DNA from 3 places in the Mesorhizobium sp. M7A.F.Ca.MR.148.00.0.0 genome. Region 3 is predicted to be linked to each of the others. Evidence: riboswitches for the same ligand, from Rfam matches in the RefSeq annotation. Region 3 holds a riboswitch; each other region holds the start of a gene.
The links. A riboswitch is a leader RNA that binds a small molecule or an ion and turns the genes downstream of it on or off. The one in region 3 is predicted to bind cobalamin.
Positions count from the first base shown of each region.

Region 1: another riboswitch for cobalamin. It lies ahead of EOB49_RS29815 (CbtB-domain containing protein); the one in region 3 lies ahead of EOB49_RS15690 (ABC transporter ATP-binding protein).
Region 2: another riboswitch for cobalamin. It lies ahead of EOB49_RS21540 (DUF1636 family protein); the one in region 3 lies ahead of EOB49_RS15690 (ABC transporter ATP-binding protein).

Region 1 covers NZ_RZTB01000141.1:56-5,385, forward strand. Annotated here, with positions in the region: gene EOB49_RS29800 (isoprenylcysteine carboxylmethyltransferase family protein) at 95-571, opposite strand; gene EOB49_RS29805 (DUF1624 domain-containing protein) at 568-1,566, opposite strand; gene EOB49_RS29810 (MFS transporter) at 1,789-2,988, shown strand; cobalamin riboswitch at 3,054-3,250, shown strand; gene EOB49_RS29815 (CbtB-domain containing protein) at 3,286-3,465, shown strand; gene EOB49_RS29820 (CbtA family protein) at 3,481-4,272, shown strand; gene cobU (bifunctional adenosylcobinamide kinase/adenosylcobinamide-phosphate guanylyltransferase) at 4,265-4,780, shown strand; gene cobO (cob(I)yrinic acid a,c-diamide adenosyltransferase) at 4,782-5,330, shown strand, end outside.
Region 2 covers NZ_RZTB01000065.1:279-5,608, forward strand. Annotated here, with positions in the region: partial or broken gene EOB49_RS21530 (cobaltochelatase subunit CobN) at 1-391, opposite strand, end outside; gene cobW (cobalamin biosynthesis protein CobW) at 410-1,462, opposite strand; gene EOB49_RS21540 (DUF1636 family protein) at 1,465-1,893, opposite strand; cobalamin riboswitch at 1,932-2,136, opposite strand; gene EOB49_RS21545 (winged helix-turn-helix domain-containing protein) at 2,166-3,365, opposite strand; gene EOB49_RS21550 (NADH-quinone oxidoreductase subunit A) at 3,696-4,061, shown strand; gene EOB49_RS21555 (NADH-quinone oxidoreductase subunit B) at 4,052-4,633, shown strand; gene EOB49_RS21560 (NADH-quinone oxidoreductase subunit C) at 4,638-5,240, shown strand; gene EOB49_RS21565 (NADH-quinone oxidoreductase subunit D) at 5,241-5,330, shown strand, end outside.
Region 3 covers NZ_RZTB01000035.1:3,093-18,651, reverse strand. Annotated here, with positions in the region: gene EOB49_RS15755 (branched-chain amino acid ABC transporter permease) at 1-467, opposite strand, end outside; gene EOB49_RS15750 (branched-chain amino acid ABC transporter permease) at 476-1,396, opposite strand; gene EOB49_RS15745 (ABC transporter substrate-binding protein) at 1,534-2,670, opposite strand; partial or broken gene EOB49_RS15740 (tryptophan 2,3-dioxygenase family protein) at 2,713-2,858, opposite strand; partial or broken gene EOB49_RS15735 (2-aminobenzoate-CoA ligase) at 2,860-3,044, opposite strand; partial or broken gene EOB49_RS15730 (phosphatidate cytidylyltransferase) at 3,318-3,615, shown strand; gene EOB49_RS15725 (Fur family transcriptional regulator) at 3,678-4,106, opposite strand; gene EOB49_RS15720 (metal ABC transporter substrate-binding protein) at 4,329-5,198, shown strand; gene EOB49_RS15715 (manganese/iron ABC transporter ATP-binding protein) at 5,285-6,145, shown strand; gene EOB49_RS15710 (metal ABC transporter permease) at 6,142-7,002, shown strand; gene EOB49_RS15705 (metal ABC transporter permease) at 6,999-7,850, shown strand; gene EOB49_RS15700 (iron ABC transporter permease) at 7,881-8,867, opposite strand; gene EOB49_RS15695 (ABC transporter substrate-binding protein) at 9,003-9,950, opposite strand; gene EOB49_RS15690 (ABC transporter ATP-binding protein) at 10,000-10,788, opposite strand; cobalamin riboswitch at 10,950-11,157, opposite strand; gene EOB49_RS15685 (AraC family transcriptional regulator) at 11,413-12,246, shown strand; gene EOB49_RS15680 (alanine racemase) at 12,251-13,390, opposite strand; gene EOB49_RS15675 (D-arabinono-1,4-lactone oxidase) at 13,390-14,667, opposite strand; gene EOB49_RS15670 (MFS transporter) at 14,678-15,559, opposite strand, start outside.

The sequences.
Region 1 (5,330 bases), on a different contig from region 3:
GCGCTCCTGCTTCGCCCTAGGATGACGAAGTTCGCTAATCGCCGAAGTGTGCACCTGTCAAAACCTCTCCGCGATGGAAACCAGGGGCGCCAGCTCAGATCCAGCGGCGCACGCGTTTGGCGTAGTCGCGGTACTTCTTGCCGAATTTTGCCGCCAGCACCTTTTCCTCGCCTTCGATCGCCATTTTTTGCGTGGCATAGGCGGCGATGAACGCGAGCGGCAGGAACCACACGATGCCCGAGATAAAGGCGACGCCGATCAACAGCAGGGTGTTGGCCAGATACATCGGATTGCGGGTGATGCCGAAGGGACCCGTGGTGACCAGGTGATCGGGCACAGCGTTCGGGTTCAGCGTGGTCTCGGCGCGGACCATGGTGCGGATCGCGGTGACCCAGAGCGCGGCGACGGCAAACAGCGCCACCCAGCCGGTGGCGAAAAGAATATCGCCCAGGAGGTCACCGATCCAGGGCAGGGGATAGAGCAGGCCCAGCGCGATGCTGATGGCGATGGCGGCGGTGTAGATCAGCGGCGGCCACGGTATGAGCCCCGGCTTCGGCTGGTTCTCGGTCATTTGACCCCTTCCTCCATCAACTTGCTGTCGGTCTTGGCGGTACACATGCCGGCGAGATCGGACAGATGCGTCTTCCATTCCGCAGTCTGATCGTTGTTGTAGAGCCGATCAAGCGTTGCCTCGCCCTCGAGCGTATCGAGCATGCAGACACAGTAGCTCGTACAGAACTCGGTGTCGCGCGACTGCTCGCAGGACAGCTGGCAGGTTTTGAGGAAATTTACCTGCGGGGTTTCGACCTGTGCCGGCATGATCTGCGAGAACAGCCACATGCAGCCGATCAGCAATGGCTGGTGGATCAGGTAGAACGCCAGGCTGTGCCGGCCGATAAAGACCAGCGGGTTGGCCCAGCGACCGGGCGCCAATTCGGCAAGCCGGGCAAGTACGCCTGAACCGGCGGCGAGTTTCGTCATCGCGATGCCCGCAAGCACGGCGCCGAACCATGGAAACAACGGAACGTAGTCGTTGGAGCGCGGATTGTTCGCCGACAGGCCTACCCACCACAGCCATGGGTGATCGAACGCCTCGAGGCGCAGATAGACAGGCGCCGTGATGACGAGCCCGGCGACGACCAGCGTCAACAAAGCCGGCAGGCGCAGGAAGGCGAGGCCGAGCAGGCTGGCCAGCGCGATCTCATGCAAGATGCCGAAGAAGATGAATCCATCCGGCGTGGCGATACGGGTGACGACCGATATCGCGATCGCGGCTCCCGCGACCATGGCGAATCGCTTCCAGAAGCCGTTCCAGCGGATTTGTCGGCCATGGGCGAGGTACAGGCTGACGCCGACCAGGAACAGGAAGGTCGAGGCGATGCCGCGCGCGTAGATCTTCCACCAGCCGAAGGCGGTCAGGCCGGGATCGGTGTAGCCGAAGAACTCCAGATCCCAGGTGAAATGGTAGCTCGCCATGGCGATCAGCGCGATGCCGCGCACGATGTCGATAGCGACGATGCGCTTTGGTCGATCCGGAACGGGTGCGGTCGGCGTTTGGATGCTCATGGTCTCGCATTCTGATTCAGCCCCGCTGGAGGACTATCACGGTTGCCCGGCACAAAAGAAGACCGGCAACTCTGCCGACAACCCGGGCCAGCCGCGGCATTGGGCCAGTGCAGGGAAGCCTTTGGCCGGCTTCGCTTTTGCCGGATGCGCGTCGGTTTCCTCTTATTGGCGCTGGGATCGCCACCTCAGATTTGACCCGGTGAATCTGCTTCGGGGAAAGCAATGTCCACCCATGTGCGCCATCCGATCTGGCTGCCGGCTCTCAAGGCCGCGGACGCGCGCACCTTCGCGTCGCTCTATGCGGTCGAATCCTTCGCCCGCGCCACGGTGTCGAGCGTCATCCCGATCCAGGCCTACGAGATCCTGCACAACGAGCAGATCGTGTCGATGCTTTACACAGTCGTGGCGATGCTCGGCCTGTCGGTGACATTGTTCATGCCGATGCTGATCCGCCGTTTTGCCCGCCGCTGGGTCTACACGGCGGGCGCCTGCCTGCTGGCCGTCGGCTCGCTGTTCTTCGTTACCGACACGCTTGCCGGGCAACTGGCCGGCATGCTGTGCCGGGTGATGGGCGCCAGCGCGCTGTCGATCACGCTCAATCTCTACATCATGGACCACATCCGCAAGACCGACTTCATGCAGGCCGAATCGCTGCGCATGGCGTGGTCGATGCTGGCCTGGACCGGTGGGCCGACGCTCGGCATCTTCCTCTACACGCGCTTCGGCATCTATGCTGCGCATGGTGCGGTCGCGGTGTTCGCGTTTGCCCTGCTGGCGCTGTTCTGGACCTACCGCCTCGGCGACAACCAGTCTATCCGTCCGGGCAAGACGCGCCCCGTCAATCCGCTCGCCAATATCGGCCGCTTCGTGCCGCAGCCCAGGCTCAGGCTGGCTTGGCTGATCGCCTTCGGCCGCTCCTGCTTCTGGACGACGTTCTTCGTCTATGGGCCGTTGTTCATGGTCATCACAGGTGAGGGCAAGCTGGCCGGCGGCCTGCTGGTTTCGGCCGGCAACGCGCTGTTGTTCATGGCGATTTTCTGGGGCAAGGCAGGAAAGCGCTTTGGTGGCCGCGGGACCATGACATTCGCCTATTTCGCCATGTCGGCCGCGCTTTTGGCGGCGGGCTTCGTCGGCGAAACCGTGCCGCTGCTTACCGGCGCCTTCCTGCTTGGCGGTGCCTTCTTCACCATTGCGCTCGACGCCCTCGGCTCGACCGCCTTCATGCGCTCGGTGCGCTCCTATGAAAGATCTCAGATGGCAGCGGTCTACCGCACCTATCTCGACTTTTCCGAGTTGACGCCGCCGCTGGTCTATTCGGTGGCGCTGGCCTTCTTCGGCCTGGGCTCGGTGTTCGTCACGCTCGGTCTGCTGGCGGCGGTCTGCGGCTTTGTGACGTGGCGCTATCTGCCGAAATCACTTTGACCTTCATGGCGCATTCGCAATGGTCACCGGCGGAATTTGGTTTGCCGGAAGCGAGGATTCTGCCTATAGTCACCGGTGTCGCCGGTTCCATTTTGGAGCCAAGAGGGAATGCGGTGAGGGCGAATTTCGCCCAATGCCGTGGCTGCCCCCGCAACTGTGTGCGGTAGTCCTCTCCATAAACCACTGAAGATTTTTCTTCGGGAAGGTGGGGAAGGACGCTGATCCGTGAGCCAGGAGACCTGCCGGCGACAGGAAACTGACTTCGATGCCCTCGGGTGGAGGGCGAAAGGACAAGACATGACTACCGCTTCCGTCTCCCTCGGCACCTCCGTCTCCTCGCAGTCGCGCCTCATGCAGCTCGCGCTTGCCGCGTTGCTCGGCATTTTCGTGATGGGCTTTGTCGGCTTCTCGCATATCGATGCGGTCCACAATGCGGCTCACGACTATCGCCATTCGATGGCGTTTCCCTGCCACTGACGAGGGGCTGACATCATGAACCTGTTTCGCAACGTCGTGTTCATCGCGGCGATCGCAGGGCTCGTGGCCGGCGTCGTCCTCGCCTGCCTGCAAGCCTACGCCACCGTGCCGCTGATCCTGAAGGCGGAAGTCTACGAACAGGCGGGCGGCGGGCATCACCATGACCATGTCGCTCCGGCCGTAACGGATAGCAATGCCATGAGCACAACTGCTCTGGCGGGAGATGCCATGAGCTCTGCTGCCCCGGCGGCGGAAGCCACTCCGGCAGACGAAGGCTGGGCGCCGGCAGATGGTTTCGAGCGTTTCGCCTTCAGCGTGCTTGCCAACATTGTCACCGGCATCGGCTTCGCCTTGATCCTGGTCGCGGTCTCCGAATTCGCCGGCGGCATCGGTGGCTGGCGCCAGGGCGTGTTCTGGGGCCTGGCCGGCTTCGCCGTGTTCACGCTGGCGCCTGGCCTCGGCCTGCCGCCGGAACTGCCGGCCATGCCGGCCGCCGATCTCACCCAGCGCCAGATCTGGTGGTGGGCAACGGTGGCGGCGACCGCTGCCGGTCTCGGCCTGATCGCGTTCCGCAAGTCGCTGCCGCTGGCGATCCTTGCCCTCCTTTTGATCGTCGCGCCGCATATTGTCGGTGCGCCGCAGCCCGGCAGTTACGAGACGGCGATTCCGGAAGGGCTGCATCACCAGTTCGTGGTGGCGGTGACCGTGACCAATCTGGTGTTCTGGCTGGTGCTCGGCGCGGTCGTCGGTGTGGTGCGTGGCCGCTTCACCGGCACCGCGACCAGCCTGCGCGACAGCTTTGCCTGATCGCAAGACACTGACCTTCCTCATCGGCGGTGCGCGCTCCGGCAAGAGCGCGCACGCCGAAATTTTGGCGACCGCCTTGCCGCCTCCCTGGATCTATGTCGCCACGGCGCAAGCCTATGATGACGAGATGCATGAACGCATCGCGTTGCACCGATCGCGGCGCGGCGAAGGCTGGACGACCATCGACGCACCGCTCGATCTCGCCGGTACGCTTGCCGCCTTGCCGGAGGATCGGCCGGTGCTTGTCGACTGCCTGACGCTGTGGCTGACCAACCACATGCTGGCTGAACACGATTTCGAGCTGGAATGCCGGCGATTGACGGAGGTGCTGTCGCGGCCGCGCGGGCCCTGGTTCGTGGTGTCCAATGAGGTCGGACAAGGCATCGTGCCGGACAATGCACTGGCGCGCCGGTTTCGCGATGCCGCCGGCCGGCTCAACCAGCAGGTCGCCGCCGTTGCCGACATGGTGCTGCTGATGGTGGCGGGGCTGCCGCTCAAGGTGAAATGACATGACCGACATCGACAATAGGGACGAAGAACGCCACCGCGCCAAGATGGCCAAGCGCAAGGCTGTGCAGGATGCCGAGGTGGCGAGCAAGACGGTCGAGAAGGGCTTGCTCATCGTCAACACCGGACCGGGCAAGGGAAAGACCACGGCTGCCTTCGGCCTGGCGCTGCGGATGCTCGGCTACGGCAAGCGCGTCGGCGTTGTCCAGTTCATCAAGGGCAAGTGGCACACCGGCGAGAAGGACGCCTTCGCCGCCTTCGGCGACCGCGTCGTCTGGCACGCGATGGGCGAGGGGTTCACCTGGGAAACGCAGGACCTGAAGCGCGACATCGCCGCCGCCGAAGCCGCCTGGGCCAAGGTGCTCGAACTGATGGCCGATCCGTCGATCAGCCTGCTGGTGCTCGACGAACTGAACATTGCGCTGCGCTACGATTATCTCGACCTCGACAGAGTGGTTGTGGCGTTGAAGGCGCGGCGTGAGGGCCTGCATGTCGTGGTCACCGGCCGCAACGCCAAGCCGGCGCTGGTTGAGGCCGCCGACCTCGTCACC
Region 2 (5,330 bases), on a different contig from region 3:
GCGTAGAGGCTTCGATCAGGCGCAAATCCTCGTCGCGGCATTCGCCGGGCAGCAGCGCCAGTTTTATGCCGCGTTCGCGGGCGGTCGAGGCGAGCTGGTCGCAGCCGTAGCGCCACCAGTCGTAGCCGCCGAGGATGCGCACGAGGATGATCTTGGCGTGGCGGGCGACGCTGTCGACCCAGAGGTCGACGGACATCGGATGGCGCAGGTCACGCAGTGCGGCCAGCCGCATCGAGGGCAGGCGGCCGGCATCGGCCTTCCAAGCTGCCGCCAGTCCGGCGAGGTCGCTGTCGGTGAAGGACAGCGCCACGATATCCGCCGGCGTCTGCCGCAGATCGACCGGCTCGGCGAGGTCGTCGAGCGAGGCGGATGTCGTGGTGAGGATGTGCATCGCGACCCGTGTCCGAAATCAGCCGGCGAGTATACGCTCGATCGCCGGGCGGTTCAGCCCCTTCAGGCCGATGACGACGAGGCGCGAACGGCGGTCGTCCTGCGCGGTCCAGGCGCGGTCATAGTAATGATTGACGCGCGGCCCGACGGCCTGCAGCAAGAGCCGCATCGGCTTGCCGCCGACTTCGACGAAGCCTTTTACGCGCAGCACGTTCTCTTCTTCTGCGACGGTGGCGACGCGCTTTGCCAGCTCGTCCGGATTGGCGATCGAGGCAATGTCGACGATGAAGGTGTCGAAGTCGTCATGCTCGTGGTCGAACGCGCCGTCATGATGGGATTTGCGGTTTTCGATGTCGTCCTCGACGGCGAGACCGAGCCCGAGCAGCACCGAGGGATCGACCTTGCCATGCGACGCCGGCACGATCTTCACGGCGCGGGCGGAGTGTTCGTTGATGATGGCGTTGGCGCGGGCGGTGCCGGCGGCGTCCATCAGGTCGCTTTTCGACAGGATGATCAGGTCGGCGCAGGCGATCTGATCCTCGAACAGTTCTTCCACCGGGTCGTCGTGGTCGAGCGTCTCGTCCCCGGCGCGCTGCGCCTGAAGTGCGTCCATGTCGTTGGCGACGCGGCCTTCGGCCAATGCCGGCCCGTCGACCACGGCGATGACGCCGTCGACTGTGACGCGGCTCTTCACGCTCGGCCATTGAAAGGCCTGGACCAGCGGCTTGGGCAGCGCCAGGCCCGAAGTCTCGATCAGGATATGGTCGACCCTCGGCGTCAGCGACAGGATCTTGTCAAGCGCCGGGACGAAATCATCGGCGACGGTGCAGCAGATGCAGCCATTGGCCAGTTCGACGATGTTTTCCTCCGGGCAGGTGTCGATGCCGCAGCCCTTCAGGATCTCGCCGTCGATGCCGATGTCGCCAAACTCGTTGACGATTATGGCAATGCGCTTGCCGCCGGCGTTTTCCAGGAGATGGCGGACCAGCGTCGTCTTGCCGGCGCCGAGGAAGCCGGTGACGACGGTGCAGGGAACGCGGGAGAGGTTCGCAGACGAATCTGGGGCAGTCATGGTCAGTCCTTCAGCATGTCGAGGGGAGGAATGCGGGCAACGAGGCCGCGCTTCAGGCTATCGGGACGGCCACGCCAGGGAATGAGGCCGTCGGTCGAGGTGGCGAAAAGCTTGGCGCCCGTGACGAGGTCGGCCCCGCTGGTCTCGGTCAGGTCGCCAAAGACATAGCTCCAGCAGCCGTCGCGCAGGATGGCGGCGCTGAGGCGCCGCTTGCAATTGCCAAGGCATTCGACGCTGCGGATGCGGATGTCGTCGCTGGATGCGGCGCGGCGCGTATCCTCCGCCAGCAATTCGCCGGCGCGGGGATGAGCGTCGGAGCCGGTCTCATCGCGGCAAGAGGCGCAGACGATGATGGTGACGCCGGCCAAGGCATCATCATGGCCGGACGAAATATCCGCTGTGCCAGCCGAAAAACTGCTGTCGTGGTCCAAAGATCGGGCTCCTTGCCCGGAAACCCGCCGGGCGATCGGATTCTAAAGTCGCAGACGGCAGGTCTCCTGGCTCGCGGGTCATCGCCTTGGGTAGCCGCCTTCCCGGGAACTCCCAGTGGCTTTCGGCCTTGGCTCTTCGCTTACAGTTGCGGGGACAGCCGCGGATTTGGGATTTTGCCCCGCACCGCATTCCCTCTTAGCTCTTGCCGTTGCGGGCAAGAGACCATCTGAACCGGATTTAGGCTTTTGCGAGCGGCGGTGTCAACGCGAGCTTACGACATGGCGATGTCGGCCAGCGCCGGACCCAAATCGCCGGCCGGGGTCACTTCCATGCGTTCGAGCCCGAGCCAGCCCTGCATCTGCTTCAATTCCTCGAACAGTTCTGCAGCGGTTTCAGGTGGCGCCTTGGGCTCGGCGTAGGCCGCATGGACCCGCAGCACGCTGGCCGGACGATCTGCCTTGAGGTCGACGCGTGCCACGATCCTGTCGCCGAGCAGGAACGGCAGGACATAATAGCCGTATTGCCGCTTGTCGGCCGGCGTGTAGATCTCGATGCGGTAATGGAAATCGAACAGCCGCTCGGTGCGCGATCGTTCGAAGACAACCGGATCGAAGGGCGCCAGCAGGGCGCGGGCCCCGATTTTGCGCGGCAGGCGGGCGTCCCGGTGAAGATAGGCCGGCTTGTCCCAGCCTTCGACACGCACCGGCAGCAACTCGCCGGTTTCAACCAGTTCCTCCAGCCGGCCTTTCATGTCGGCCGGCGACAGGCGGAAATAATCGCGCAAATCGCCTGAAGTCGCCACGCCGTGGGCGCGGGCGGAAATGCGCAGCAATTCGCGGTGCGCGTCCTCAGGCGTCGGCACTGGGAGGTCGAGGATCGCCTGCGGCAGCACGCGCTCGGGCAGATCATAGAAGCGCTCGAACCCGCGACGATGCGCCGTGGTGATGCGGCCTGCCCAGAACAGCCATTCGAATGCGTGCTTGGCATGGCTCCAGCCCCACCAGCCACCCGAGCCTTTCTGGCCTTCGAGCGCGGAAGCGGCAATCGGGCCGCGCTCGGCGACCTGGCGGTAAATCTCTTCGATATAGGCGGCGTGCTCGCGGCCCCATTTGGCGAGGCCCAGATACATTTCGTCGCCGCGCTCGGCGCGCTGCATGCGCCAGCGCATCAGCGGGTAGGTCTCGACCGGCAGGAAGGACGCCTCGTGCGCCCAGTATTCGAAAACCGTGCGCTTACGCGTCACGGCCGCGTTGTCGAGCAGCGAGAACGGGTAGGGACCAAGGCGCGAATAGAGCGGCATATAATGAGCGCGCACCACCGCGCTGACGGAATCGATCTGCAGCAGGCCGGTGCGGGAGAGGGTGCGGGCAAAATGCCGGCGGTCGGGCGTGCCGGTCGGGCGGGGATCGAGAAACCCCTGGGCGGCAAGCGCGATGCGACGGGCCGTGGGGAGCGAGATCTTTTCCTTCATGCAGGCATCACTTTGAAGTGTTTGACCGAGGGTCGAATGGCTGATTCCAACCCATGCTAGCAGGGTTTTGGCTGCATCCATGTCAGGAGAGAAAAGTGGAGTAAAACGCGAAGGAAATCAAACAGGAGCAGATCGGACCAGTTTGCCGCGATATGCCGTCCAGCTCGGTGTTTTGAACAAGGTTTGACTTGCTTCGCTGGAAGTGCTGCGCTAACCCTCGCCGCGTTGCAGCATAGGCCCTTAAAACGGTTCAGCGGTTAAACTGTCACGCTTCCGCATTAGGGTCCGGTGCTGTAATCAAACTGGATTGGCGCCAACGGAAAGCCGAGCATGAACGCACTCTTGAGCTCATACCTGCCCATCGTCCTGTTCATAGGCGTGGCGCTGGTTGTCGGCCTTGCGCTGCTGGCCGCGCCCTTCCTGGTGGCCTACCGCAATCCCGATCCCGAAAAGCTTTCCGCCTATGAGTGCGGTTTCAACTCGTTCGACGACGCCCGCATGAAGTTCGACATCCGTTTCTACCTGGTGTCGATCCTGTTCATCATCTTCGACCTGGAAGTGGCCTTCCTGTTTCCGTGGGCGGTGTCGTTTTCGAAGATCGGCATGCTCGGTTTCTGGTCGATGATGGTGTTTCTGGCGGTGCTGACCATCGGCTTTGCCTATGAATGGAAAAAAGGAGCGCTGGAATGGGATTGAACGACAGTTCAGGCACCCTCGTCGCGCCGAAGCCCAAGGGTATTATCGATCCCAACACCGGCAGGCCGGTGGGGGAGGACGATCCCTTCTTCCTCGAGATCAACAACGAGTTGGCCGACAAGGGCTTTCTGGTCACTTCGACCGAGGCGCTCATCACTTGGGCGCGCAGCGGGTCGCTGATGTTCATGACGTTCGGCCTCGCTTGCTGCGCGGTCGAGATGATCCACACCTCGATGCCGCGCTATGATTCGGAGCGGTTCGGCGTCGCGCCGCGCGCGTCCCCGCGCCAGTCCGACATCATGATCGTCGCCGGCACGCTGACCAACAAGATGGCGCCGGCGCTGCGCAAGGTCTACGACCAGATGCCGGAACCGCGCTACGTCATCTCGATGGGCTCCTGCGCCAATGGCGGCGGCTATTACCACTACTCCTATTCGGTGGTGCGCGGCTGCGACCGCATCGTGCCCGTCGATATCTATGTGCCCGGCTGCCCGCCGAGCGCCGAAGCGCTGCTCTACGGCATTCTTCTCTTGCAGAAGAAGATCCGCCGCACCGGCACGATCGAACGGTAAATCCATGACCGCATCCCTGAGCGAACTGTCGAACTATCTCGGCGAGAAGCTGATCGGCCGCGTGAACGAGGCTGATATCGCCTATGGCGAACTCACCATCCGCGTCGAGCCGCGCGATCTGGTCGAGGTCATGACCTTCCTGCGCGACGATGCGCGCTGCCAGTTCATCTCGATCATCGACGTCTGCGGCGCCGACTATCCGTCGCGGGCCAAGCGCTTCGACGTCGTCTACCATCTCCTGTCGCCGAAGCAGAATGTGCGCATCCGCATCAAGGTGCAGGCCGACGAGGAAACCATGGTGCCATCGATCACCGGCGTCTTTCCCGGTGCCGACTGGTTCGAGCGCGAGACCTACGATCTCTACGGCGTGCTGTTTTCGGGCCATCCCGATCTGCGCCGCCTGCTGACCGACTATGGTTTCGAAGGCCACCCGCTGCGCAAGGATTTCCCGCTGACCGGCTTCGTCGAGGTGCGTTACGACGACGAAGCCAAGCGCGTTATCTACGAGCCGGTCGAGCTCAAGCAGGAATTCCGCAATTTCGATTTTTTGTCCCCGTGGGAAGGTACGGATTACGTGCTGCCGGGTGACGAGAAGGCAAAGCAGTAAATGGCTGAAACTTCGGTCCGCAACTTCAACATCAATTTCGGCCCGCAACACCCTGCGGCGCACGGCGTTTTGCGCCTTGTGCTGGAGCTG
Region 3 (15,559 bases):
ACATAGATCGACAGCCCGTCCTCGCCGCCATAGGCCGGCCAGGAGATGGCGAAGTAGTAGATCATCTGCGCGAAAGCGAGCGTGATCATGATGAAATAGACGCCCGTCGTGCGCAGGCTGATCGCGCCGATCGGCAAGGCGACAAGGCCGCAAACCAGGATCGCCACCGACCAGATGACCGGCATCGAGGTCGTGCCTTGCAGGCCAAACAACAGCGGTTCGGCGTTGAAGGCATGGGTCGCCAGGATGCCGGCGGCATAGCCGCCAAGGCCGAAGAAGGCGGCGTGGCCAAAGGATACCAGCCCGCCAAGACCAAGCGCGATGTTGAGCCCGACAGCAGCGAGCGCAAGGATCGTAATGCGCGTGGCAAGCGTGACGTAGAATTGCTCGCCCATGGCAGACGCACTGAACGGGATCGCTAGCAGCAGAAGTGCCAGCAGTATATTGACGATGGTTTCGCGGCTCATGGCGGCCCTTACGACTGCGCCGCAAACAGGCCGCTTGGCCTGAAAGCGAGGATCAGGGCCATGACGATGTAGATCAGCATGGAGGCGAGTGAGGCACCGATCAGCCCGGCCTGTGCCGTCGGCATCATCAACGCCAGCGCCTTGGGCAGGAGGAAGCGGCCCATCGTGTCGACGAGGCCGACGAGGATGGCACCGAACAGCGCACCCTTGATCGAGCCGATGCCGCCGATGACGATGACCACGAAGGCGAGGATGAGTGCTGGCTCGCCCATGCCGACCTGCACCGATTGCAGCGCACCGACCAGCGCGCCGGCAAGGCCGGCAAGGGCAGCACCTAGCGCGAAGACAACAGTGTAGAGCGTGCGGATGTCGACGCCGAGGGCTGCGATCATCTCGCGGTCGGATTCGCCGGCGCGGATGCGCATGCCGAGACGGGTGCGTGAGATCAGCAGATAGAGCCCCACAGCAACGGCGATGCCGACGCCGATAATGGCGAGGCGGTAGAGCTGGTACTGGCCACCGCCGGGCAGGGGCACCGCGCCTTGCAGCAGCGGTGGGATGTCGAGATAAAGCGGAAACGAGCCAGACAGCCAGCGCGTGCCTTCCGAAAAGATCAGGATCAGCGCAAACGTCGCCAGCACCTGGTCAAGATGGTCGCGCTCATAAAGCCTGCGGATGACAACGATCTCCATGACCGCACCGGCGGCTGCCGCAGCGATCAGGCTCGCCACCAGACCGATCCAGAACGAACCAGTGGCGGCGGCGACCGTGGCACAGGCAAAGGCGCCGACCATGTAGAGCGAGCCATGGGCGAGGTTGATCAGGCCCATGACTCCGAAGATCAGCGTCAGGCCGGCGGCCATGAGGAACAGCATCACTCCGAGCTGCAGCCCGTTGAGAAGTTGTTCGATCAGAAGGGCGATGGACAAATGAACGATCCGGGCTGTGGTTCAAGGCGGGGAATGCCGAAGCAAGCCGCTGCAAGATACGGCGGTGCGGCCTCGCCGCGGCCCCGGCCCCGTCGATGACGAGGCCGGCACTTTAGCAAAGCGGATGCAGCCTTGGGCTACATCTTGCACTGGTCGGCATAGGCATCCTTGTGGTGTTCGAAGGCGGTGGCGATGATCTTGTTGGTCAAGACATCGCCTTCCTTTACCACCTCACGGACGTAGATGTTCTGGACCGGATGATTGTTGGTGTTGAAGGTGAACTCGCCGCGCACCGACTTGAAATCGGCTGCCTTGAGGGCCGCGCGGAACGCGTCCTTGTCCTTAACACTGGCCTTGGACAGCGCAGACAGGATCAGGTTCGCCGTATCCCAGCTCTGGGCGGCGTAGATTGAGGGCAGGCGATTGTATTCGGCCTTGAAGGCCTCGACGAACTGCTTGTTGGCTTCGTTGTCGAGGTCCCTGGACCAGCTCGCCGAGTTCTTGACGCCAAGGGCTGCGTCGCCAACCGCGGGCAAAATGTCCTGGTCGAAGGAGAAGCCAGGACCCATAACCGGGATGTTCACGCCCGACTGGGCGTACTGCTTCATGAAGGAAATGCCCATGCCGCCAGGCAGGAAGAAGAACACCGAGTCGGCACCGGAATCGCGGATCTGGGCGATCTCGGCGGCGTAGTCGGCCTGGCCGATCTGGGTGTAGGCCTCGCCTGCCAGCTCGCCCTTGTAGTAGCGCTTGAAGCCGGTCAGCGAATCCTTGCCAGCCGGGTAGTTGGGCGCGAGGATGAAGGTCTTCTTGTAGTCCTTGTTGGCGTACTGACCCATCGCCTCATGGAAATTGTCGTTCTGGTAGGCGACGTTGAAATAGTTCTTGTTGCACTTAGCGCCGGCAAGCGCCGACGGGCCGGCATTGGGCGACAGATAGATGACGTCCTGCGCCACCGCGTTGGGCACCACCGCCATCGCCAGGTTCGACCAGATGATGCCGGTGAGCAGGTCGACCTTGTCGCTCTGGATCATCTTTTCGGCGAGCTGCACCGCGATCTCGGGCTTCTGGGCATCGTCTTCGATGACCAGCTCGACATCCTTGTTGCCGGACTGTTTCATCGCCAGCGTAAAGGCATCGCGCATGTCGACCCCGAGACCCGCACCGCCGCCCGAAAGCGTGGTGATGACGCCGATCTTGACGGGTTCGGCATAGGCAAGGCCAGATGTGGCCAGCGACAAAGCGAACATGCTGGATGCCAGGATATTCTTCATTTTTCTCTCCTTCCCAGTGTTTTCAATATAGATAAAATAGCTTTAGAGCCGGGTGCGAACTTTCCAGAGTTCAGTGAACAGTTCAACCTCCAGCATCTCTTCAGACACGAAGCGCCCGACGTGCCGCCGGTGCTGCGTTTCATGCCGATGATGCGTTCGACTGTGGTGACATGATTGAAGCGCCAGCGCCCGGCCATTGCCGATCGGCGCGGTGTGGTCACCCAGACCCTTTTCGACCAGACGTCGGTCAGTTCGACACCGGCATTAAGGTATTCGGGGTAGTCGAAGCCATAGAGCAGGAAGTTCGGCCACTGTTCCTCGGGCGTAAGGTTGTCGCGCGTGAACGTGTCGATATGCGCTGACGGTCCAAGCATTCTGCGGCTGTCCCCTAGATGCTCGTTGCCACGGTCTTATCGCCGTGCGTGTGTTTGAATACGCAACTTGCGGGGAGCTTTGCGCCGACGCCGGGCTGGTCATCCGGCATATGCGGCAGCACCCGGCGCGATCGATATGCGACCGGCATTTGGCACAGCGAGACCTCCCACGCTCTCGACTGACGATTGAGAATTGCACCAGACCAAATTTATTTCAAGCCTAAAGTTTTTAGCCCTGCCCGAGCGTTGGTGCACAAATGCGGCATGTTCGGCATCTTCGGCAAGCTCTTTGGAAAACACCGTTTTTCGCCGAACGTCTCGCCGTCGAAAACCTGGGAAGGCCTGATCGGCACGCCCTTCTCGCCGCTGCAGGCGGCGGCCGTGGCCTTCGTCGCCTACTCGATGGGATTTCTTGGCGAGTTGGTCGCCTCGGCCATCAAGCGCGACCAGGGCGTCAAGGACTGGGGCCATCTGATCGAAGGCCATGGCGGCATGATGGACCGCACCGACAAGCCTGGTCTTCGCCGCGCCTGTCTTCTTTCACATTGTGCGCTATTTCTGGACGGTCTGAGCCGGCGGCCTCTTGCCCGCCGCGATCAGACCCGGATCAGCATAGTGACGACCAGAACCACGCTATTTGGCGCGTTTCCTGACATACAGTTCCAGCTTATGGCGGACGATTTCGAAGCCAAGCTCCGACGCTATCTCGGCCTGCAGTTTCTCGATTTTGTCGGAACGGAACTCGATCACCTGACCGGTGTCGAGGTCGATGAGATGGTCGTGATGTTCACGGTCCGCGTTTTCGAACCGGGCGCGGCCCTCGTCGAAGGCATGACGCTGGATGGCGCCTTTCTCCTCCAGGAGCCGCAACGTCCGGTAGACGGTCGACAAGGAAATGCTGCCGTCGATCTGGTGGGCACGAGAATACAATTCGTTCGCGTCCGGATGGTCGTGCGCATCCGCCAGCAGCCGCAAGATTACCTTGCGTTGTTCGGTCATCCGGACACCGGCGGCTTTCAAATTGCTCCGGAATCGCTCGAAAAGGTCGTTATCCGCTTTCATCCGCCATACTTAGCCGCGTTGCCACGCGACTGCAATTAGCTACTTGCAAATCAGTTGCAACTGCAATATTAGATGCAAATCAAACGCATTAGCATGACGTGAGCGGCGCATGGGCGACGATCAACTCCAGTCGAAAGGCATCCGATGACTGTTTCTGCTTCCCCAACCCGCAGGACGATGCTGCGGGCGCTTGGCGGCCTTGTGGCCATCGGTTTTGCGACGATGGCGAGCCTCGTTCCGGTCATGGCACAGGAGACCCAGCCTGCGGCAGGGAAGGTTCTGCGCGTCGTGACGACGTTCACGATCATCCAGGATATCGCGCAAAACGTAGCCGGGACCGCGGCAATCGTAGAGTCGGTGACCAAGCCCGGCGCCGAAATCCACGACTATCAGCCGACGCCGCTCGACGTGGTGAAGGCGCAATCGGCCGACCTCGTGCTCTGGAACGGCATGAACCTCGAACGCTGGTTCGAGAAATTCTTCGACAACGTGAAGAACGTGCCGAGCGCCGTCGTCACGGACGGTGTCGAGCCGATGGGGATCAAGGAGGGGCCCTACGAAGGCAAGCCCAATCCGCATGCGTGGATGTCGCCGAAGAACGCCCTCATCTACGTCGAGAACATCCGCAAGGCGCTGTCCAAGGCGGATCCGGCAAACGCCCAGGTCTATGCCGCCAATGCCGCCGCCTATTCGGAAAAGATCAAGGCAATCGACGAGCCCATGCGCAAGCGCCTGTCGGCGATCCCCACGGACCAACGCTGGCTGGTTACAAGCGAAGGCGCTTTCAGCTACCTGGCACGCGACTTCGATCTGCGCGAAGCCTATCTGTGGCCGATCAACGCCGACCAGCAAGGCACTCCGCAACAGGCGCGCAAGCTCATCGACCTGGTGCGCGAGAACAAGATTCCGGTGGTGTTCAGCGAAAGCACCATTTCGGACAAGGCGGCCAAGCAAGTCGCGCGAGAAACCGGAGCCACCTATGGAGGCGTTCTCTACGTCGATTCGCTGAGCGAGGAAGACGGCCCGGTTCCGACCTATCTGAAGCTTCTCGAAACCACCGTCGAGACTATCGTCCAGGGGTTCGGCGGGTGACCGGGGTTCGCACCGCGCTCGCTCCGGACAGCGTCCAGGGCAGCCCTGATCGAACATCGACCGGTAGCGGCCGGGTCGTTGCCTCCATCGACGTGGACGACGTCACCGTCAGCTATTCAAGCGGGGTCACGGCCGTACACTCCGCCTCTTTCAGACTCGGCGCCTCCACCATATGCGCGCTGGTCGGCGTCAACGGCTCCGGCAAATCGACGCTGTTCAAGGCGCTGATGGGCTTCCTGACGCCGTCGACCGGAACAGTGCTTATCGCCGGATTGCCGGTCCACGCAGCGCTGAAGCGCGGCCTGGTAGCGTATGTGCCGCAGAGCGAGGATGTCGACTGGAACTTTCCGGTGCTGGTGGAAGATGTCGTCATGATGGGCCGCTATGGCCACATGAATTTTCTGCGTATCCCAGGCAGAGCCGATCGCATGGCGGTCGACGCGGCGCTGGAACGGGTCGGCATGACCGATTTTCGCAAGCGCCAGATCGGCGAACTGAGCGGCGGCCAGAAGAAGCGTGTGTTCCTGGCGCGCGCTCTGGCGCAGGGCGGCGAAATCATCCTGCTCGACGAGCCGTTCACCGGCGTCGACGTGCAGACCGAAGCAGCGATCATCGATCTCCTTCGGTCGATGCGCGACGACGGCAAGCTGATGTTGGTGTCGACGCACAATCTCGGCAGCATCGTCAATTTCTGCGACCATGTCGTCATCTTCAACAAGACGGTGCTGGCCTTCGGACCGACAGAGACAACGTTTACGCAAGCCAATCTTGCGAAAGCTTTTGGCGGCGTGCTGAGGCATCTACGCCTCGGCGGCGCCGATCTTCACGACGACCCCGACGCTCGCCACCTGACCGTGCTGACCGATGACGAGCGCCCTCTGGTGCTTTACGGCGAGCGCGATCAAGAGAAGATGATGAAGCCCGACAGCGGATCGCCAGCCCCGTGATTGACATCCTGCTGGAACCCTTCACCTACAACTACATGGCCAAGGCCATCTGGGTCAGCGCCCTGGTCGGCATGGTCTGCGCGTTCCTGTCCTGCTATCTCATACTCAAGGGCTGGGCCCTGATGGGCGACGCGCTTGCCCACTCGGTGGTGCCGGGCGTTGCGGCCGCCTACATGCTGGCCCTTCCCTATGCCGCCGGCGCATTCGCCTCCGGCCTCATCGCCGCACTCGGCATCACCTTGGTGCGGCGCGTGACGCAACTTCGCGAGGACGCCGTGATCGGCCTTGTCTTTACAACGCTGTTCGCTGGCGGACTGCTGATTGCGTCGATCAGTCCGACCTCCGTAAACATCCAGTCCATCGTACTCGGCAACATCCTCGCAATCTCCGACGAGGATGTAACCCAGGTCATCCTCATCGCAGCGGTTTCGCTGGCTGTATTGGGGCTTCGATGGAAGGATATGATGCTGGTGTTCTTCGATGAGAACCATGCGCGCGGCGTCGGCCTGAATCCGTGGCGGTTGCGGGTCCTGTTCTTCGTGCTGCTCAGCGCCTGCATCGTCGCCGCGCTCCAGACCGTCGGCGCGATCCTCGTGATCGCGATGGTGGTAACGCCTGGTGCCACCGCCTATCTGCTTACCGATCGGTTCGGCGTCATGATCCTGCTCGCGATGGCGATCGGCGCGGCGACGAGCGCGGTCGGCGCCTATCTCAGCTTCTTTCTCGATGGCGCGACTGGCGGACTGATCGTGGTGCTGCAGACCGTGGTCTTTCTGACTGCCTTCGTCTTCGCACCCAAACATGGCCGTCTCGCCGCGCGCCGGGCGGCACGTGCCGCATCCCAGGTCGCGTCATGATGACAATCTGGTCCTGGATCGCCGAACCGCTCAGCCATGAGTTCATGCGTCGCGGTCTCACCGTCGCCATTCTGGTCGGCGCCATCTGCGCGGTGTTGTCCTGCTATCTCGTCCTGAAGGGCTGGTCGCTGATGGGCGACGCCGTTTCGCATGCCGTGCTTCCGGGTATTGTGCTCGCCTATATCGCCGGGATCCCGCTTGCCTTCGGCGCATTCGTGGCAGGGCTTGGCTGCGCGCTGGCGACGGGCTACCTCAAGCAGCACAGCCGGATCAAGGAGGACGCAGTCATGGGCATCGTCTTCTCAGGCATGTTCGCGTTTGGCCTGGTTCTGTTCGTCAAGGTCGAGACCGACCAGCATCTCAATCATATCCTGTTCGGCAACATGCTCGGCGTCCAGTGGCGCGACGTGATCGAGGCGGCGATCATCGTCGTGCCGGCGATCCTCATCGTTCTGGCAAAACGCAAGGATCTGCTGCTCTATTGTTTCGATCCGGCCCATGCGCGCGCGATCGGCCTGCCCGTCAATCTGCTGCATTTCGGGCTGTTGACGCTGCTCGCGTTGACCATCGTGGCCTCGCTGAAGGCTGTCGGGATCATCCTTGTCATCGCCATGCTGATCGCGCCGGGAGCGATCGGTTTTCTTTTGACGAAGAGCTTTGAGCGTATGCTCGCCATTGCTGCCGCGGCCGCCATCGGGTCGAGCGTCGTGGGAACGATCCTCAGCTATCACATCGACGCAGCCACGGGCCCGACGATCGTCGTGGTTCAGGCCGGCGTTTTTTTGCTTGCCCTGTTCCAGTCGAAGCGCCCAAAGCAACAGGTGCAACTGGGCATTTCGGGAGAGTAATAGCGGCGCTGGCCCCGGCCGAGGCCGCACTCAAAGCCGGTTGCGGATCAGCATGGTGACGACGAAGAACGCGCCGACCGAGCTGGTGATGATGCCGATCGGCAGTTCCTGCGGCGGCAGCAGCGTTCGAGCCAGAAGGTCGCTGGCCAGCAACAGCACCGCGCCGAACACGGCGCAGCTGGCAACCAGGCGCAGGTGCAAGGGGCCCGCCAGCGGCCGCGACAGATGCGGGATCATCAGCCCGACGAAGCCGATGACGCCGGCGACCGAGACCAGGATCGCCGTCGAGAAGGCGGCGACGAGAAAGGTCATCCTTCGCATCCGCGCCACCGGCACGCCCAGGCTTTCGGCGGCGTTTTCGCCGGCCAGGAAAGCATCGAGCCGGCGGTGGTTCCACAGCGCGTAAGCCAGGATAGTGCCCGCACCCAAGGCGCCGAGCCAGATATTGTCCCAGCGCGCCAGGCCGAGCCCACCCATGGTCCAGAACAGCACGGAGTGCGCGGCGCGCTGGTCGCCGGCAAAGACAAGATAATTGGTCAAGGCGGTGAACATGAAGGACACGGCAAGGCCGGCAAGGATCAGCCGCTCCGGGCCTTGCCCCCTCACCCGCGCAACCAGCAGCAGGACGACACCGGCAGCCAATATGCCGCCGGTGAAGGCCGCGACCGGCAATGTCCAGATGCCGAAACTGTCTCCGAAGACGGTGATGACGGAAACCGCACCCGCGGCGGCGCCCGACGACAGGCCGAACAGGAACGGGTCGGCAAGGTCGTTGCGGGTCACCGTCTGCAGCAGCGCACCGACGACGCCGAGACCGGCCCCGACGCAGATGGCCAGGACCGTGCGCGGCAGCCGCAGATCGACGACGATCTTGCCGACCGGCCCGGACACGTCGTGCCCACTGAAGCCGATTGCGCGGCCAAGTGCTGCAACAACGTCGGTCAGCGGGATCAGCGTCGAGCCATAGGCGATCGACAGCAATGCGAGAGCAGCGATCGCCGCCGCTCCCACCAGCATGGCCAGTGCGAATGCCGGATGGCGCAAACCTGGAAATGCGTCGTGTCTGTCAGGACGCGTGCGACGCACTTCCAGGATCTTTTGCTCATGCATGTCGTTGCCCCAAAACCGCTGCGCACTTTTGGGCGACAGGCATCAAAACGCTTCCGGATGCATGGCCTTGGCGATTTTGTCGATCGCTTCGATATTGGCGGGTCCGGGTGTCAGTTCGGCATAGCGCAGGGCGACGAAGCGCTCGTTCTTGACCGCGTCCGTCTCTTTCATGGCCGGATGGACCTTCAGGAAATCGAGCAGCTTCTTGTAGCCGCCGCCATCCTGGTAATCGAGCAGGATGAGGAATTGCGGATTGCGCGACGCCACCGTTTCCCAGTCCGTGTTGCCCCAGCTGGTGTCCATGTCGGCCATGATGTTGTCGCCGCCGGCGGCTGATATCATGGCGCTGGGGATGGCGAACTTGCCTGCGGTGAAGGGCTTGTCCTCGCCGGAATCATAGAGAAACACTCGCGTTGCCTTGCCGTTGCCGACCTTGGCGGTGATGTCGGCGAGCCGCGTCTTCCAGCCGGCAACAAGCTTCTCCGCCTCGGCCTCCTTGCCGAAGATCTTGCCCAGCTTTTCGACGTCGCCATAGAGCAGGTCCATCGAGGCGGCTGAACGGCTCTTGTCGAGATGGACGCAGCTTTCCGTCAGCTCCAGCGTCTTGATGCCGTGCGGGGCAAGCGTATCGGGTGTCACCTCGCCGCCCGGCTTCATGCCATAATACCAGCCGGCGAAGAAGAAATCCGGCTCGACCGCGACGAGGTTTTCGAGCGTCGGATATTTCGGCGCCAGTTCCGGGATCGAACCCTGCTCGGCCTTGAATTCGGGACCCACCTTGTACCATCCGGTGATGCCGGTCAGGCCGACGATCGACGGCTGCAGTTTCAGCGCGAAAGCCATCTCGGCCATGTTGAGATCCTGGATGACGGCGCGCTTCGGCGGCGCATCGAAGGTCAGCGGCTTGCCGCAGCTGTCGACCGTGACCGGGAAGGCCAGGGCTGTCGAGGCCAGCAGCGAGAGGACAAGCGAAAGGGCCAGGCGTTTCACGGGTTTGCTCCTTGTGGATGGGATTGGGTCGACTACGAAATGGCTTCAATCACGTCGGCGGCGCGGCACGGTTCGGCACATCGAACACCGTCAGTTCGCGATCTTCGGTCGGATGGCGCAGACGCAGCACATCGATGCCGAAAATCTCGCGGATCAGCTTTTGGGTCAGGGCTTCGCGCGGTGCGGCGAGCGCTTGCAGACGGGCATGGTTCATCACCGCCACCCTGGTGGCGAACGGTGCCACCAGCGCCAGATCGTGCAGCACCGCGATCACCGTCATCTCGAAGCCTGCCACGAGGTCGAGCAGTTCGCCGCGGGCGCGCGGGTCGAGATGGTTGGTCGGCTCGTCGAGGAACAGGATTTTTGGCTGCTGGGCGATGGCGCGCGCAAGTTGGGCGCGCTGGCGCTCGCCGCCCGACAGCGAGCCGATGGTGCGGCCAAATAGCGGCAGCAGGCCGGTCCGGCGCAGTGCATCGACGACGATCTCGCGCTCCTCGCTCCTGCGCCGCAGCCCGGCGTGCGGAACCCGGCCAAGCTCGACATAGTCGATCACCGCCAGCCGCGGATCGGGCTGGTCGGTCTGGCCGACCACGGCAATGTGCAGCGCCCGTTCGGCGGCTGAAATCCTGTCCAGGCGGCGCCCGCCGAGCTTCACCTCGCCGGAGCTCGGACGCAGCATGCCCGACAGCATGCGCAGCAGCGTCGTCTTGCCGGCGCCGTTGGGACCGATGATGGCAAGGCGATCGCCGGCGGCCACCGAGAAGCTGACCGCCTGAACCAGATCCCGCCCGTTCGCCGTGACGCAGAGGTCACGGGCTTCGAGAAGCGCTACGGTCATCGGCTGCTGCCCGCCGGCTTGCCGGGACGGCAAAGCGTATATACGACGATGCGATGGATGGAGCCGTCCAACTTTCCGTCACTTTCCAAAACTGGCGACGGAAGGAAGCTGGCGAACCGGCCGACAAGACCGGGATTCGCGTTTCCTCCCGGCACACCCCGTCCGGTCAACTCAGTGATGGCAGGTCTCCTGGCTCACGGGTCGTTGCGCCATCCAGCCTTCCCAGCCTTGCCGGCCAGTGGCATTCACGGATTTTGCTCGCCGCTTACAGTTGCGGGGGCAGCCACGGTCTCGACCTGAGCAGGCCTCACCGTGTTCCCTTTTCACCCCTCGCCTTTCGACTCGGGGACCATCACCGCTTCAGCGTAGATTTGCGCCGATCGCTTCGCAATGGATTTCTCGGACGGAGTGGTGGGCCAGCTAAGGGAAACAGGCATCGCATGCTCTCTTCATGTAATAATATAACATACCTAAGAGATGACGCGGGTCGCTGTCAAGCGAAAGCTCATGGGGCGGTTGGCAGGATGGCGACCGGCATCGGCGCAGATTGCACGGGATGCGCAATTTCGATCAAACTGGCTGCGCCAGGAAACGGCAGGATGATCTGGCCAATGCGAGGAGAAAATGGACCCGACCGAGAAAGCGCTGTGGTTCGTCGAAAGCCATCTGCCGGAGGCGATCTCGCTTGATGATGTCGCGCAAAGCAGCGGCGTGTCGCGTTTTCATGTGACGCGCGCCTTCGGCGCCGCCACCGGCCGGTCGGTGATGGGCTACATGCGCTCACGCCGGCTGACCGAGGCGGCGCGCAAGCTGGCGGGCGGGGCGCCCGACATCCTCGCCGTCGCGCTCGACGCCGGCTACAACTCGCATGAGGCGTTCACCCGTGCCTTCCGCGATCAGTTCGGCACCACGCCGGAACTGGTGCGCGCGCAGGGCACACTCGACAAGCTCGACCTCGTGGAGCCGATCCTGATGGACCAGTCCCTCCTCACCAATCTCGAACCGCCGCGTTTCGAGACCAGCCGGCCGTTCCTGATCGCCGGCCTCGGCGAACGCTACAGCTGCGAGACCAGCGCCGCCATCCCGATGCAGTGGCAGCGCTTCGGCCCCTATATCGGCAACATTCCGGGCGAGACCGGCGACGTCGCCTATGGCGTCTGCGTCAACGGCGACGATGCCGGCAATTTCGACTACATCGCCGGCGTCGAAGTGTCTGACTTCTCCGACCTGCCCAGGGACTTCTACCGGGTGCGGGTGCCGGCGCAGAAATATGCGGTCTTTGCCCACCGCGAACACATCTCGACCATCCGCCGGACGGTCAACACGATCTGGAACAAATGGCTGCCGGCCTCCGGGCATGAGATCGCGGACGCGCCGGAATTCGAACGCTACGGCCCCGAATTCGACCCGCGCAGCGGCAAGGGCGGGCTGGAGATCTGGATACCGGTGAAGGCGTAGTCGGTCAGGCCATCGGCAACGCCGGCCAGCGATCGGCGATCCGGCCGCCGGAAAACACCGCGATCGACCCGAACTGCTGCAGCACGGCTTCGCTCTGCGTCGGCCTTAGAAACGCGTAGTCGCCGGGCTTTGCGGTCGCGTCGGCGGGCAAGCCCATGAATTGCTGGTTGGAGGACAGGCCGAGCAGCCCGTTCGCCTTCATGCCTTCTGGGAAGACCGGCTCGGCCATCCACTTGCCGCCATAGAGGTAGCAACCCTTGCGCGGGAACCGGCCGAGCGCCTGCAGCAGGCGGGTGACGGCCGGCGGGCCGGGCAGCATCGGCTCGACCATTTTCAGGATCGGCGTGGCGATGAAGGCCGCCGACTGGAAGCCGTCGAGGCCTGGCGTATCGAAGTCGCTGGGCAGCACAAAGGCCGAGCCCATCGACACCTCATTGGCCGCGCCGCCATGATGGAGCAGCGCGGTCTTGCTGCCACCGATGTTCAGGATGCGGCGCTGGTCGGCGCCGAGACAGGCGACGAACGCCGCGGCCTGCGCCGACGCCTTTGCCAATGCCTTTGCCGGTCCGCCGAAAAGGCCGGGAATGAGCGGCGCATGCGCCTCGTAGGCCATGACGCCTTCGCAATGCAGCCGGGCCGGCAACGCGCTCAACGCCTTCGACAAGGCGTCAGGATTGGCGAACCCGCCGCGATGCAGCCCGACATCGATCTCGAAAACGATGCGCAGGCCGATGCCGAGTTCGCCAGCGAGGGCGCCATATTCCGCCAGTCTCTCCTCGCTGTCGACCAGCCAGCAGACGCGCGACCAGTCGGTATCGGCTTTCACCAGCGCCGCCCTTGCCGCGCCGATCGGCATCGGCTTGCCGTAGAGCAGATCGGCATCCGGGAACGCCTTCAGCACTGCCTCGCTGATCGGCGGGTGGAAGGTCATGAAGCGCTCACTGCCAAGCGCCTTGGCGATATACGCAAGCAGCGGCATGCACGCGAGCGATTTGTCGACCAGCCGCACGGCCAGGCCGGGATCCACTCTCCCCTTCACCAGGGCAATGTTGCTGTCCAGCCGGTCGCGATCGAGCAGCAGGCAGGGCTGGAAGATGCCGGCTTCCTTCAGCGCATCCGAGAGGGTGGAAAAATAGGTGGTCATCATTCGATGCCGAACAAGCCGGCCATATAGGGCGAGACGAATCGGTTTTGCGGATCGACGTCGCGGCGCACCGCCATGGCGTCGTCCCAGCGCGGATAGAGCTTTTTCAGATCCGCCGCTTTCAGGGTGTGCATCTTGCCCCAATGCGGCCTGCCGCCATATCTGCGGAAGATCGGCTCCGCCGCCCGCATGAACGGCAACGGATCGTTCGCTGCATCATGGTGGATGGCGATGGAGCAGGTCAGCCTGTTGTAGAATGGCGAAAGCCAGAACTGGTCCGGCGCGACCGAGCGCACCTCCATCGGGAAATAGACCTCGGGAAAGCGCTTCTCGGTCAGCTCGATGATCTCGGCCAGCGCCTTCGGCCCCTCCTCGAACGGCAAATGATATTCCATCTCGTTGAACTTGGTCTGCCGGTCGCTGGCATAGACGTTGAGCCAGTCCTGCACGTAGTCCTCGGCGGGAAATCTGGCGGCCGCCGAACGGATCAGGCGGCCACGCAGCGATGGCAGCCAGGCAAGTGAGGTGCGCAGCCGACGCAGCGTCCTCAAACCCGCCTCGTCCTCTTCCGGCGGCCGTGCGGTGGGTGCGGCGTCGCTGAAATCGCTGGCGATGAACTGCGCATAGCCGGAGAACGGAATGTAGTAGAATTCGGCCGAGCGATGCGCGGCCATCATCGCCTCGAAATCGCGCAGCATCTCAGTGATCGGCAGCACATATTTGCGGCGGCGCAACCGGTAGGTCGCGATGTTGTTCAGCGTCACTTCGGTGAGCACGCCGAAAGCGCCGAGCGCGACACCGATGGCATGGATCATGTCCTGATCCCCTGCCCGCTTGAAGTCGCGGACCTTGCCAAGCCCGTCGACGATCTGCACCGTCTCCAACTGCGTGTGATAGGCGCCGAGCGTCGGTCCCGAGCCATGCGTGGCGGTACCCAGCGCGCCGCCGATCGCCTGGCGGTCAATGTCGCCCATATTGGGCAGGCCCTGGCCAATGCCTTGCAGGATGTGCATCAGCGGGCCGAGCCGGGTCCCTGCCCGCACCCGCGCCCGATGTGTTTCGGCGTCGTGCGAGACCAGCCCTTCCAGCCTCTCCAGGGACAGGATCGTGCCCTGCGATTTCACCAGCGGCGTGAAGGAATGACCGGCACCGGCGACGCGCACCGGGCCAGGCGCGGTCCGGACGAGATCACCGAGTTCACCGGCATCGCCGGGGCTGGCGATCAGCTTGGGCTCGGCGCTTACAAAGCCCGACCAGTTGCTCCAAGTGTTCGACATGGGCTCCCGCTCAGGCAACGGCGCGGCGACGCCGCGACACAAGGACGAAGAGACCGAGCAGCACCACGCTGGCCACCGCGCTGGCGGCGGCGAATTCCGGAACTGGCCGGAAATCCTTGCCATCGATGAGCAGCGACGCCGCGATCGGCCCGATCGCCAGGCCGAACAGCTGGGCTGCCGGCACCAGCAGCACGGCGGTGCGCGTCTCGTCGGCGGTGATCGCCAGACGGATCTGGTAGGGCACGATGAACAGCAGGATAAAGCCCATGGCCAAGGCAGCGACCCAGAACGTCGTCAGGCCAGGGCTCCTGGCGAGAACCAGGGAGCTGACAAGCGCGACGACGCCGATCGCCGCGATGGCAAGGCGATAATCGATGCGCGCCTCGAACACGGTGGCCGTCATAGCACCCAGGACCTGCACGGCGAGGCTGGCCGAGACGATCAGGCCGACTGTGCGGCCATCGATGCCATACTGTGCGCCAAGCGGTTCCAGAAAGGCCCAGACCGCGCCGAAGAACATGAAATAGCAGAAGACCGACAGCAGCGCGGTCGTCGAGGGAAGCGTCAGCACGTTGGCCAGGTTCTCCTCCTTGGGCAGGTCGGCATAGTCACCGGGTACGGTGAAGGCGACCACCAGCGACGCGACGCAGACGACGGCAAGAACGATGAAGCCGCCCGCCGATCCTGCGGCCGGGATGACATAGAGCGCCAGCAACAAGGCGAGCGCGCATTGCGCCAGCGTCTGCATGGTGACGAAATAGCCGCCGATGCGCTCGGCGCGCCGCGAGCGGGCGATCAGTTCGGTGGCGATGGCGACCAGACCGCCCTCGGCGAGCCCGGCCAGGGCGCGGGCCGCAATCAGCGTGCCGGCGCTCGCGGCATAGGCCGTCCA